2 linked regions of the Neobacillus sp. PS2-9 genome follow. The protein of the gene in region 1 interacts with the protein of each later gene in a pairwise test. Links are inferred from orthologs where the notes say so. Each region holds a gene or a part of one and is shown in the gene's direction. Other genes may lie near its edges.

Region 1 (7,072 bases):
ATCAGCAAACTGTGCAGTTTTACTGAAAAAGATATCTTGAACTACAAAGAACTCTAAACGTTCAAATGCAGAATTCACATGATTGGAGTTTGCATCCACGAGCGACATGTCTTCTCCAAATAAGTAGAGCGCTTTTAGTTTTCCTTTATCCATTCCTTCTACCATGTGATGGTTATCCATTCCTGGTTCTTCGGGAAGCTTGACTCCCCAGGCTTTTTCATACTTTTCACGAACATTAGGATCTTGCACTGGTTCATAACCTGGCATCCATGTCGGCATGGTTCCAAAATCACAAGCACCTTGTACATTATTATGACCGCGAAGCGGATAAGCGCCTGTTCCAGGGCGACCATAGTTTCCAGTAATCAAGAGCAAATTGGAAATGGCAGTGCTTGTGTCTGTTGCTCCTTTATGCTGGGTAACGCCCATAGCCCATAAAATACAAGCGGAATTCGAATCATGGATCATTTCTGCTATTTGAATTAAGGTTTCTTGGCTTAAGCCTGTCTTTTCCTCTGCATACTCTAGAGTGAATTTTTCAAGACTCTCAATGTATTTTTCCAAACCGCTAACTCGGTGTTTCAAAAATTCTGTATCCTCCCATTTTTGATCTAAAATGTACTTCGTTACAGCTGAAATCCAAATTAGATCCGTACTTGGCTTGGGATGAATATGAAGATTAGCCCGCTGCGCCAACTCATTTTCCCTTAAGTCTGCAACAATTAACTTTTGACCATGTAATTTATGTGCACGCTTAATTCGTGTGGCTAAAACAGGATGTGACTCTGCAGGATTTGCACCCACGATAATAATCAGTTCAGATTTAATAATGTCCTCCATCGTTCCAGAGTCTCCTCCATACCCTACGGTCCTTAATAAACCCGCAGTTGCTGGAGATTGACAATACCTCGAACAGTTATCAACATTATTTGTTTCCATAACTGCACGGGCAAATTTTTGAAATAAATAATTTTCCTCATTGGAGCATTTAGAAGAAGCGATGTAGCCGATTGAATCGGGACCATATTCTCGTTTGATATGCCCAAGTTTGTGAGCAACCAGATCCAGTGCTTCCTCCCAAGTTGACTCCACAAATTCATTCCCTTTGCGAATTAATGGTTTCGTTAATCGCTCTTCACTATTAACAAAATCCCAACCCCATTTTCCTTTCACACAGGTTGAAATACCATTTACCGGGGCTTCGGTATGTGTTTGAATCTTTAAGATTTCACGATCCTTTGTCCATACCTCAAAGCTACATCCCACTCCACAAAATGTACAGACGGTTTTCGTTCGTTTAATCCGTGCTTTCCTCATTGACGCTTCTACCTCAGAGATGGCGAAAATCTCTCTGTACCCTGGCTCCACCTCTTTTGTCAGATCAATCATCGGCCCTAAGATTTTAGGAGGAATCCCTGTTAAGAAGCCAGCATTTCCCAACATTGATTTTTCCATCAATGCGTTGCACGGACAAGCACTCACACAATGTCCACATGAAACACATGAGGATTGATCAATCGGAACATCGTTATCCCAAATCACACGTGGTTTCTCTCGATTCCAATCAATCGTTAATGTCTCATTTACCTGAAGGTCCTGACATGCTTCCACACATCTACCACACAGAATACACTGATCTGGTTCATATCTATAGAATGGATGAGAATTATCTGGAGGATATGGTTTTGCCTCAAAAGGATACTTTTGATGTTCCACCTCCATTAACTCAACAGTATTATGAATCGTACAATTTCCGTTATTGTTATCACAAACCGTACAATAGAGTTCATGATTCTTTAAAATACGGTTAATCCCCTCATTTTGAGCCTCTCTTGCCATAGAGGATTGGCTATCTACCTCCATTCCCGCTTCTGCTTTTGTAGCACAAGATCGAACGAGATTACCTCCAACATTTACATAGCAAGTATCACAGGTTTGAATGGTTCCTAAATTAGGGTGAAAGCAGATTGAGGGTATAAATATGTCGTTTTCTCTAGCCACCTCTAAAATAGTTTGTCCGGGTCTCGCTTGGTACTCTTTCCCATTAATCTCTACCGAAAAGCTTGACTCTTCCATGTTAGTACCTCCTTTTTTCGGTCATTTTATCTATAAATATTAGGTTTTCGATACAGCTTCTTTTTTTATGTAATCCTTATACGATAACCAATAGGCAAGTGAAACAAAGATACTTCCGCCAACTGCGTTTCCTATAATAACGGGAATAAAATTCCTAAAAAAATCGGCCCATGTAAAGTGGTCTGAGAAGATTGCTGCAGGTATGAGGAACATGTTTGCTACAACATGTTGAAACCCAATCGCCACAAATCCCATAATTGGAAACCAAATGGCCAAAATCTTACCGCTCATTTCTTGGGATCCATAGGATAGCCAGCATGCAAGACCCACTAACCAATTGCATCCAATGGCAGAGAAAAAACAAGCCCAAAACCCTTCATCTAATTTGGCTTGTGCAATGGCAACGGTTTTCTCAAGAAATGGACCCTCACTTGTAAGCCCTACTACATGACCGAAAATATAAGCTACAAAAATAGCACCAATAAAATTACTAACTGTAATCCAAAACCAATTGTACATAAGCCTTCCTAATGATACTTTTTTCGCGAAAAAACCCATGGCAACCGCCATCATATTTCCTGTTAACAGTTCTCCACCTGCTAAAAGAATTAAAATGAGACCAAGCGGGAACACAGCTGCTCCTAAAAACGATCCAAAGCTTCCCCAATTCTTAGGGAGATTTGCTGTTACACGAATATCTAGGAGAAAACCTATTGAGATAAAAGCACCACCTAGAATTCCTAATATGAACACCTTATTGACAGGAAGCTTTGCTTTTTTTGTTCCTGCATCAATTGCAATTTCAGCTATTTCATACGGTTTAAGAAATGCCATTTCTCATTTCCTCCTTAATGGGTTCAAGAATTAATATTTACTTTTATGGGAATTTTATTAAAAACTAATTTTAAGAGAGTAAAATTGAAGGAGGTTTCATTTTGGAACAAGAGAATCTATTTCAATATGTCCAGTCCATGATTATTTCATCAACGCATCGACCAAAATACATGTCTATTTCTACCGTAAAAGTGGCTGATCTACTTGGTGTACCTTGTACTGCGGTTGAGAGTGGTTTAAAGAATTTAGTTGCTGAAGGTCGCTTGAAAACAACCAAACTTGATCAACCACCATATACAGAGGTTTATATGCTTCACTAGAAACAACTGAATGGACTTATATTGATAAGGCTGTGTTAAAGAACATTGTTGATTTTTATACACTGTTGATTGGAGTGGAAGGCGCGAAGACTCCTGTGGGAGTACGGTTCAGGGGAGACCCCGCAGGCGTGAGCGCCGAGGAGGCTCGCCGAAACGCCCACGGAAAGCGAAGCGTCTGGAGCGGAAATCAACAGACAAGTTTAACAAAGCAATTGATAAAAAAAGCTCAAAAATTCTCTATCTAATAATTGGAGAATTTTTGAGCTTTTATATTTTAAGTTCCTCATATATTTACATATCCTCTTTAAAGCGTTAAAATTTTTATTATTTAAATTTTTCAAAAATATGTTATAGTCTAATAAACGAAAAATGGAGTGAGGTAAATGAAATTGCAAGTACACCGTACCTATAATTTTAATGCAGGTCCTTCCGCTTTACCTTTTTCAGTCCTAGAGAAAGCGCAAGCAGAACTGATTGATTTTCGAGGTACAGGAATGTCTGTCATGGAGCTTAGCCATCGAAGCCGTACCTATGAAGAGGTACATAATCAGGCAATCAACAGCTTGAAAGAATTGTTATCAATCCCAGATTCCTATGAAATTCTCTTCCTCCAAGGTGGAGCAAGTCTTCAATTTTCGATGATTCCCATGAATTTTTTAAAGCCGGGAATAAAAGCAAGTTATGTAATGACAGGATCTTGGTCTGAAAAAGCATTTTCAGAAGCTAAATTATTTGGAAATGTCTATCATGCTGCCTCTACTAAAGATGGAAATTACCGAGGTATACCAAAGGTAGATCACTTAAAGTACGATGTTGATGATGCCTATTTACACCTTACTTCCAACAATACCATTTACGGAACTCAATGGAAGGACTTTCCTGACGGTGGAGATGTGCCACTAATTGCAGACATGTCGAGTGATATTCTTTCAAAGCCGATTGATGTAAACAAGTTCTCCCTTATCTACGCAGGAGCACAGAAAAATCTTGGCCCATCAGGAGTAACGGTAGTCATTATCCGGAAAGACCTTTTAGAACAAGCCAATACTTCTATTCCAACAATGCTAAAATACAGTACGCATGTTATGAACAATTCACTATATAATACACCACCAACCTTTGGCATCTACATGCTTGGAGAGGTGCTAAATTGGGTACGTGAATTAGGGGGATTGACGGCAATTTCTCAACGAAATGAACAAAAAGCAAAATTTATTTACGATGCCATTGACTCTAGTAATGATTTTTATTCTGGCCATGCTGAAAAGGACTGCCGTTCTCTCATGAACATAACCTTTAACTTGAAAACAGAAGAATTAGAAAAGAAATTTTTAGAACAGGCAAAACAAGAAGGCTTTGTAGGAGTTAACGGTCACCGATCCATCGGTGGGTGCCGTGTATCTTCATATAATGCCGTTCCGCTTGAAGCATGTCAGGCATTTAGGGAGTTTATGATCGATTTCCAAACAAAAAATAGCTAGTAAAATCACACCCTCTCAAACTATTAGAGAGGGTGTGTTTTTATGATCCCGTTCTACTATTTTCGTTTTCTATTTCCCTAGGTTTTTCTCTTGTTACGAAACTGTAATACTATTCTATTGTTCTTTTTCATAGAAATAGAAACTAATAAGAGAATCATGTGAAATCAACTAGGAGGGAAAAGAACGATGAAAAAACTAATCTCAGCACTAACTGTAGTAGCTTCACTCTTATTTGCTTCTCCTGCTTTAGCTCATACTGTAAAAAGTGGAGATACCATGACGCAAATTGCCAAGGACCACCATATTAGCTTACAAGAACTCTCTCGGCTTAACCCACAAATTAAAAATATTGATTTAATATATGTTGGACAAACTGTTAATACTAGTAAATCAGTGAATGCAACTGACTCGCCTGAAATGGTAGCGGTTCCTCCAGAAAAGGAACCAGCACAACCCGAAATCACAGTGGGTTACTCTGAGTACGAAATAGACTTGTTAGCTAGATTAGTAAGAGCAGAAGCAGAAAGTGAGCCTTATCAAGGAAAAGTTGCGGTAGCCTGTGTGGTTCTAAACAGAGTGGACAGCTCCGCCTTTCCTAACACGATAAAAGAAGTCATTTATCAAAAAGGACAATTTCAGCCTGTTCGAAATGGAGAAATCAATAAACCGGCTGATGTGGATTCAATTAAGGCTGTAAATGAAGCGTTAAAAGAGAAGAGAAATGTGGCTGCCGGATCCCTATTCTTCTATAATCCTGCTATAGCTACTAGTCGTTGGCTTGATTCTAGAGCAACCACACTAGAGATTGGTCACCATGTATTTAAAAAATAAATGAAGATGAAACTTCGCTGAAAAGAGTGATACCCATGGAAGCTATTACCTTTAAAGCATTTGCAATGACAAACGAGATTGATTTAAACCAGATCGCTATTCATTGTGGGATTCCTAAAAAATTCACATGGGAACAACCATTATTTCTTAGAGGACAAATCCTAGAAACCATCTTAGATAAAAAGATAAATGAAACTCAAATGGTACTTGTTTTTTCCTTTGGAAGTATTGTATTCATTAATCATAATCAATCAGAAGAAATTACAAAAGTTTTAAACTTCCTTTATTCTTTCGAACCTGACATTGATATAAAAAATATAGAGAAATATACGGATGATTATTGTCTCCACATTAAAGAATCCCAACCAGTTGAATTGACTGACGAATATGTGGTTGTTCCTATATACGAGAGTTTTTATCCTGAGTTGATATCAACCGTACTTGCCAAATCAGTAGCTCTAGAGAAAACAGAGGAACAGCTGGGAAAGATTCACGATAAACTTGAGACGATGATTGACCGGCTGGAAAAAGGCCGACTCCGAATCGGTAACAAGGAATTAGCAAGGACCACTGCGAAAATTGTCCGTCACGAGTATAATACCCTTGCCTATATTATGATTTTGGATAAACCAGATATGACATGGACTAACAGCACGGCAAACGAATTTTATGATCGAATGACGGGATTCTTTGAATTAAACGACCGTTATAAAATTTTGAAAAGCAAAACGGATATTTTATATAACATCATGGATGGTTTTTCTACTATTAGTCATTCGATCCGAGGACTATTCGTTGAATGGATTATTGTTATTCTTATAGTGGTTGAGATTTTCCTCACCATTTTAGAAAATATATAGGTTGACACTGTATACTTGCCAAATAAGACCGTAGGAAAGAATTTCTCTCCTAAACAACATCAATTCCTACGGACTTATTTTTATGTATACGTGCTATTTTATTAAGTACATTTTTGAGAGTTCAGTGTACCGTAAAAAACTATCAAACATATTATATAAGGAAAACTTTTAGAAAGAGGTGTTACGATTGTCTTATACGATTACAACTGGCTCACATCCTGGACAACCTGGTGCGTGTTTGGCGAAATACAACCATTCTACCCTTCAACATTCTAGCCATAATCCTTCTCAAAACTCCTTTACTTCTCACAATCACTTAGTGCCACCTATTCAACAACCAGGGACAAGTTATGGTTATTATGGAAATCCATCGTGGAGACCGCCTGGGGCTTCCTATCCATTTTATTATTAATCATTAAATGGGCTATTTGATATCAATTATTTATCATCAAGTAGCTCTTCCCACTAATAAGAAAGTAGATTCAACAGGTTAACCCACATGAACATCTTGTATTTCCAAATAAATGTGAATAAGCCAAGGGAAATTCCTGATTCACCCTTTGCACCTCCCTCGCAAACTCCTCTTCCGTATTTGGTACTGATGATAAGGCATCTGCTTTTTCCTGTGTATTGATATGAGCACCAGGAGGAACAAAGCTGCCTTCCTTTA
Region 2 (7,304 bases), 900 kb from region 1 along the record:
TGCATCACGGATAACACTCAAACTGTTAACAACTTCAAAGAGAAAATCGAATACTTACTATTTAAATGGCTAAACAGAAGAAGTCAAAGGAAGTCCTTTACATGGGATAAATTTAATCTTTTTCTTCGTAAATATCCACTTCCTTCACCAAGAATCAAAGTGAACATCTATGATCTTAGAAAAGAGATTAGCTACATTCTGTAAATGATGACTAGGAGGAGCCGTGTGCGTTAATAGCGCAAGCACGGTTCTGTGAGGGGGAGGAGTACAATTTACCGTAAGGTAGAAAGGCTCCCTTCTACTCGACTAGTTAAAAAGGAAATTGGGTAATATATGGAACGTTTTGGAATATGGTTCGTATATAAATTTAAAGAGATAATAAATAAAGTTTTAATGGTTCTATATGATTACTAGATATCAGGAGCAGATGCTCCACAGATTGCATTTTAATGAAGAGGCATTTTTCGTTAGGTGCGTTGAGCCCTTTTGAACCTCCCTACTTAAAAGTAAGGCCATTATTGTCATTCCACTATTGATAAGGAGTAAAATAGGAGTATTGAAAGAAAAAAATTGGGGGTATAAAATTGGAAAATAAAATATCCAACGGTAAAGCTATTGCATCTTTAATTCTAGGTATTCTATCAATTATTACTGTAATTCTTCCGGGGGTCATACTTGGCATAATTGGTCTTATACTTGGAATTATCGGCTTAAAAGAAATAAATGGTTTTACTCAGCAGGGGAGGAAAATGGCAGTCGCAGGAATCATTTGTAGCGGTATCGGTATTTCATTTTCGATACTAGTACCAGTTATCGGTTATTTAGTTTTTATGACCAATATTTTTGATTAAAAAAGGGTGATTATATAGTAATTCAAGTGGCAGCAATGATGGCTTTTGTTAAGTAATAATGGGTGCAAGAGTTTGAAGTAGGATCCCATTTTTGGTCGTCCTCATCTTGTTCTAACGGGGCAGGATTGTTGAAGAAGATATTTTTTAAATATAAAATGTTAAAGTACATAATTTGTATATATAGGGGATGGGAGAAATGATAAAGGGGCTTTATGAAGCACATTTACCTGTGAAAAATTTAGAATTTTCAATTGAATTTTACCGAAAATTAGGTTTGAAATTAGCTTGGCGTAATGAAGACAGTGCATTCTTTTGGATAGAAGAAGGAAAAAGCTGGTTGGGATTATGGGAAGGAAAGGAATACCAAACTCCATACCATCCTTCTTTAAAGCATATTGCATTTAGAGTCACATATCAGGATTTAAAAGAGTCTTTAAAATGGCTTGAATCCATCCAAGTTGAACCTGTACAATTTGGAAGAAGAACATCAATAGAACCATTTATAAGACCAAATCAAGGAAATGCATCGGTATATTTTAATGACCCAGATGGAAATAGTTTAGAATTGATGTGCTATGTTGACGTTCCAAATGAATTAAAACATATTACGGAGAAGTTGTCAGTTGAGGACTGGGAGAATTTAGTTAATAATAAATTAAAATAATCAAACCCTCTTTTCCTTGATATTGTGAAAAAACGCACTTAAACAAACGGGGGCTTTAGTTGAAGAAATAACAAAGAGGCTTAGAGAGGTTTCCTTTAAGCCTTTTTGATGTGAAATATACTAAAATCTTTCATTTAGCCTAAAAACGTCTGAATAACCAACCACACATTTAATCCCAATATAGTGATAGCAAATAGTGTGGCTAATACTGTTGTTATTCGTTTATTCGTTAATACCCCCATTAGATCTTTCTTTTGGGTAAAGTAGATTAATGCAATAATGGGAAAAGGCAAAACAATACTTAAAACAACTTGGCTAATAACAAGTGTTCGGGTTGGGTCGACCCCCATTGCAACGATTATTACCGTTGGGAGCATGGTAATCAGACGACGGAACCAAAGCGGTATGGTAAAACCAACAAACCCTTGCATGATCACCTGGCCAGCCATCGTACCAACCACAGAACTTGAAATCCCTGAGGCAAGTAAGGAAATGAGAAACACACTAGCTGCGGCAGAGCCAAGCAACGGAGTGAGTGTGTGATAGGCAGATTGAATGTCAGCAATTTGACTGTGACCAGAAGAATTGAAGACAGATGCCGCCATGTACATCATCGATAAATTAACGAAACCAGCTAAGGTCATAGCAATGAAAATCTCTTTCGTACTAAACTTTTGGATTTTCACTTTTTCTGAGTCATTTCGAGGAACAATCCGTCCTTGAGTTAAACTAGAGTGTAAATAAATCGCATGTGGCATAACTGTAGCACCGATTACTCCAACTGCAAGCAGGATACTTTCATTATTGCCTAGCCATGGGACAACACTATGATAAGCAATTTGCGAAAGATCTGGTTGCGATAGCACGGTTTCCACTAAGTAACATAACCCAATCAATACGGCAAATGCTGCAATAAACTTTTCAAGTGGGCGAAATCCATACTTTTCTAACAATAATATTAAATAGGTAACAACCCCGGTAATAATAGTAGCAAATAACATTGGTATACCTGCAAGAAGGTTTAAGGCCAGTGTTGCTCCTAAAAATTCTGCAAGATCGGTTGCCATTGCTGCTAACTCTGAAACAATCCACATAATTAGGACAAGCCATTTTGGCATATAATCCCGACAAATTTCAGGGAGACTTCTACCTGTTGCAATACCTAGTTTTCCTGACATGTTTTGTAAAAGCATCGCCATTAAGTTGGCTAAAACAATTACCCATAACATTTTATAACCAAAGCGTGCACCGCTCTGAATGTTAGTAGCAAAATTCCCTGGATCGATATAAGCAATGGAGGCAATGAAGGCGGGCCCAAGGAACGGTAGTAATGCCCGTATGCCTTTAACCTTTCCGTCAATGGCATCTCTAGCGGCAGAAACTGTTCGGTGTTCTGCTGCTCGAGCCCCTTCAACTGCTAGTGATTCGGTCTGGCTCATAAGACACCATCCTTTCATTTTGTTTGTTTTTCTGTAATGCAAGGTTTGTTCGCGAATGAACAAATGTTGCATCAGTGCAAATTTATAAAACTATTATATATAATCTACAAAGATTTGTGAATACTTTTGCCTATGATAGAAGATTAAACTTTGATTAGAATGGGCAGTAACTGTCTAAAAATGTTCTCTTGAACAATTGCTCTATAAAGGCTACAGTTATATGAAAGAACGATTTTAAGAAGGTGGCAAACTTGGAAAAACGATATTTTACAATTGGTATGGCAGGGCATATTGATCACGGGAAAACATCCTTAACAAAAGCGCTGACCAATGTGGATACAGATCGGTTAAAAGAAGAAAAAGAACGACAAATCTCCATCGAATTGGGATTCGCTCCTCTGTATGAAGATGACGAAATACAGATTTCAGTGATAGATGTTCCAGGCCATGAACGGTTTATTAGGCAAATGATAGCTGGAGTAGCGGGAATCGATTTGGTGGTGTTAGTGGTAGCTGCGGATGAAGGCGTTATGCCGCAAACTAGGGAGCATTTAGATATATTAAAATTCTTAGGTGTAAAAAATGGTCTGATTGCCATCTCTAAAATTGATCGGGTAGATGAAGAATTCATTGAACTTGTTAAGGATGATATTTTAGAAGAGCTAATGGGGACTGTTTTTGAAGAAGCCCCTTTTGTACTTGTAGACAGTTTATCAGGAAAGGGCATTGAGGAAATAAAAAATGTAATTATTAAAACGCTAAAAGAACAGGAAATGCGAGATGCGAAAGGGGCATTCCGTCTGCCAATCGATCAAGTGTTTACCGTGAAAGGTCAAGGAACCGTTGTTCGTGGAACTGTTTATGAGGGAACGGTGGAAGAGGGACAAGTGCTGAAGATCATGCCTAAAGGACTGGAAGTAAGAGCACGGCAGATTCAAGTACATCATAAGCCTGCACAAAAAGCCTATGCAGGCCAAAGGACAGCGATTAACCTCTCTAGTATTTCAAAGGAAGATTTAGAGCGGGGGGATGTTCTCGTTTCTTCCGAGCATTTTATTGTTACAAAAACAGTAGATGTTGCTATTCGTGTGGTTGAGGATCTTGAACATATGGTCAAGCAGCGGATGCCAATTAAACTACATATTGGAACAGCAGAGGTTATGGGTAGAATTGTTTTCTTTGATCGTAACGAAATTAAAGAGGAAAATGGAGAAATCCTTTGCCAGCTTCGTCTAGAAGAAGAAATCCTAACAAAGCGGGGCGACCGCTTTATTCTACGTAGACCTAGTCCACAAGAAACCATCGGCGGTGGCTGGGTAATTGATCCACGTGGAAGTAAGTACCGATTCGGGAACCAAACCATAGATGAGCTGGAAAAGAAAAAAGTAGGCTCACCAAGAGAACGGATTACTGCGGCTCTAATTGAAGCGAAGAGTCTTCCGTTAGCGGAGTTAATAAAACGTACTGCACTGGATGAAGCGATATTAATTCAACATTTAGATAATCCTGAATTTGTTTTCTACAATGGAAAAGAGTACACATTACAATTATTAATTAATGCCATAGAAGAAGACATATTCGATCGATTACAGGAATTTCATCTGTCTCATTCAATGAAAATCGGTATAAATAAAGCTGAGTTGTTACAAACCATGCAAAAAGGATTTCCAAAATCCTTACTTGATTTTGTCGTGGAAAATGGAATATCTAAAGGAGTATTTAATCGGAAAGAACAATTTGTATTCCTGGCTTCCTTTGTACCACATGTTCCAAAAAACTGGTCAAGGCGGACAGAGAATTTGCTGGAGGAAATGAAAAAGGATGGCTTAAAGGTCCGCTACTTAAATGACTATTTTTCAGCAGCAGGGATTCCTGAAAATCTTGTATTCGATTTAAAAAAGTTTTTAGAGGAACAAGCACTAATCGTACCATTAGATGAGCAATTTGCCTATCACTTAGATATTTTTACTGAGGCTGTTAGTAAGCTTCAAAGTCAAACCGGATCTGAATTTGAGGTTGGCGAAGCAAAGGATATCTTAGACTTATCGAGAAAATATATGATTCCATTTTTAGAAAGATTGGATGCCAAAGGATTAACAAAAAGAGTAGAAAATAAGCGCAAATGGGTTAGTTAAAAAAATCCTCTATTCCTTGCTGGAATAGAGGATTTTTTTACGATTACGAAAGGAATTCAGCAGGGTTTAAGCCAAGTTCACGACAGATATCAGCCACCATTTGTTTTTCATTGTTGTCAAAATTTCCATCCGCATAGCCGATTGCAATGCAATAACGGGCAACCAATCGGGCTATTTCAGGTTTGGTTCTTACTTTTCCAAGAGCTCGGAACGCTTCTGCGCTGCCCATCATCCGATCATTTTCAATTCTAGAAACAAAGAAGTTGAATTTCTGAATGACCTTATTGGTGTCAAAGACTCGTAATTCATCACTTTGATGAACAAATTCTATCATTTTCTGACGTTCCACTGTGTCTAGATATCCATCAGCCATGGCTACCAACGCGCAAGCCGCTACAACTGCTTCAAGAACATCCTGGCTTTTATAACGATTAAATAATTCTTGTGCTCTTCTTTTTTGATTATTGGCCCATTCCGCATAATCTGTTTGGGAAGGGGACCATGTACTGCCACAGTTATTACATGAGAACTTTAGTTGATTCTTTCCAATAAAGCCGCCAAGTAAACCAACTGGCCCAAGGATTAACCCTCCAATAGCCGCTTTTCCTAGTCCGAATCCTTTTTTACCCGTTCGAACATTAGAGGAATGACAGCGAGGACATACAATTTCGTCTCCACCATACGTATGGTTGGAACCAGAAGTCGATGGAAAGGCAGACTGTGCCGGATATCCATAAGAAGGCTGCTGGAACGCTGAGTCTGGCTGAAGATGAACTGGCTGTTGGTAGGAGGTTTGCATTCCTTGGCTTTGCTGGTATGGATTTCTATTATTTTGTTGGAACGTTTGTGATTGCTGATTATAGTTAGTGGTAACGTTTGGTTGGTTAGTAGATTGTTGGTAGGGCAGTGTCGATGGCGCACTCACAGGAGGGTCATCAACAGTAATCCCAAAATTCCGGCATAGTGCTGCTAATCCGCCTTGAAAGCCGCTAGCGATCGCATTGAATTTCCATTCTCCATTATGCCGGTATAATTCAGCAGCAACTATCGCTGTTTCCACGGTAAAATCTCTACCAAGGTTAAATCTAATTAATTCTTCGTTGGTCATTTCATTAAAGATGCGAACATAAGCATCGGATATTTGTCCAAAATTTTGCCCTTTAACCTGTGCATCGTGAATCGTGATCGTAAAAGCAATGCGGTGGATATGGGATGGGACACGATTTAAATCTATTCTGATTTGTTCGTCGTCTCGCTCTCCAACTCCTGTGCGGTTGTCACCGCTATAAATGATTGAACCATTTCCACCAGAGGGATGATTGTAAAAAACAAAGTCTTGATCACTATTTGCCTTGCCAGATTCTCCTAGTAAAAATGCTGAAGCATCCAAATCAAAATTTGACCCCATATGACTAATATTCCAACCTAAGCCGACTACGACATTTTGAATGCTAGGATATGATTTCGTTAAATCCACTTTTTGCCCCTTGCTAAGAGTAACACCCACATTTTCCACTCCTCACAGTATTTTTCATATGTAAATAATATATCTACTCTCATTAAACATAAACATCCCATTAACAAACCACTTATATAATTTACGGAAGTAGGGGCGAAAAGTTTCAGATAAATAAAAAAGAAAGGACTAACTCTAAAAATAAAGTTAATCCTTTCTATCATACTGCAAAATCATCCAGTCTTTTCTTCTTTTTCAAGAGGCTTAGAATATTCTTGCTCCCAGAAATCGGCATCTTTAATCCCTAATTTTACAGGATCAAACACCGGATCTTTTCCATCTTTAAGCTGTGCTTCGTAATCTTTAAGTACTTTAAGTGCTGGTTTTGTCAGAAGGAGAATGGCAATAATATTTAACCAAGCCATACTTCCAACACCAATATCACCTAATGTCCACGCAAGGCCTGCAGTTTTTACACTGCCATAGAATACCATTCCTAAAATAGCAATTTTGAGCACATAGTCAGTCCACACACGTTTTACTTTTTGATTGATATAGGCAAGATTGGTTTCTGCCATATAATAATATGCCATAATCGTCGTGAATGCGAAGAAGAATAAAGAAATGGCTACAAACGGAGCTCCAAAGCCCGGCATAACCGATTCAACAGCAGATTGTGTATACGCTGGACCAGGTTCGATATCTCCAAGATTATTGACAATTTGCGCCTTTCCTTCTGGGGCAACATTATACATGCCA

Evidence for each region.
Region 2: the proteins of serC (region 1) and selB interact in binary tests that used the Escherichia coli proteins (3 or more experiments, as listed by UniProt). The link is inferred for Neobacillus sp. PS2-9 from one-to-one orthologs.

What each region holds. Positions count from the first base shown.
Region 1 is NZ_CP133269.1:2,297,085-2,304,156, reverse strand. Bases 2,898-5,662 are described here. They hold serC (3-phosphoserine/phosphohydroxythreonine transaminase), read left to right. Parts: upstream 2,898-3,613; coding sequence 3,614-4,711; downstream 4,712-5,662. Other genes in these bases: RCG25_RS11570 (RMD1 family protein), read left to right, coding at 5,578-5,662; RCG25_RS11575 (cell wall hydrolase), read left to right, coding at 4,898-5,542; RCG25_RS11585 (hypothetical protein), read left to right, coding at 3,012-3,230; RCG25_RS11590 (formate/nitrite transporter family protein), read right to left, coding at 2,898-2,910. Also shown: fdhF (formate dehydrogenase subunit alpha), read right to left, coding at 1-2,076; more of RCG25_RS11590, read right to left, coding at 2,116-2,897; more of RCG25_RS11570, read left to right, coding at 5,663-6,402; RCG25_RS11565 (hypothetical protein), read left to right, coding at 6,590-6,814; RCG25_RS11560 (LbetaH domain-containing protein), read right to left, coding at 6,885-7,072. UniProt on the Escherichia coli protein: Catalyzes the reversible conversion of 3-phosphohydroxypyruvate to phosphoserine and of 3-hydroxy-2-oxo-4-phosphonooxybutanoate to phosphohydroxythreonine. Is involved in both pyridoxine and serine biosynthesis.
Region 2 is NZ_CP133269.1:3,197,555-3,204,858, reverse strand. What follows is about bases 2,664-5,660. They hold selB (selenocysteine-specific translation elongation factor), read left to right. Parts: upstream 2,664-3,232; coding sequence 3,233-5,089; downstream 5,090-5,660. Other genes in these bases: RCG25_RS16170 (TerD family protein), read right to left, coding at 5,133-5,660; RCG25_RS16180 (Nramp family divalent metal transporter), read right to left, coding at 2,664-2,954. Outside these bases: ltrA (group II intron reverse transcriptase/maturase), read left to right, coding at 1-204; RCG25_RS16190 (DUF4190 domain-containing protein), read left to right, coding at 585-851; RCG25_RS16185 (VOC family protein), read left to right, coding at 1,048-1,515; more of RCG25_RS16180, read right to left, coding at 1,650-2,663; more of RCG25_RS16170, read right to left, coding at 5,661-6,596; RCG25_RS16165 (alanine/glycine:cation symporter family protein), read right to left, coding at 6,779-7,304. UniProt on the Escherichia coli protein: Translation factor necessary for the incorporation of selenocysteine into proteins. It probably replaces EF-Tu for the insertion of selenocysteine directed by the UGA codon. SelB binds GTP and GDP.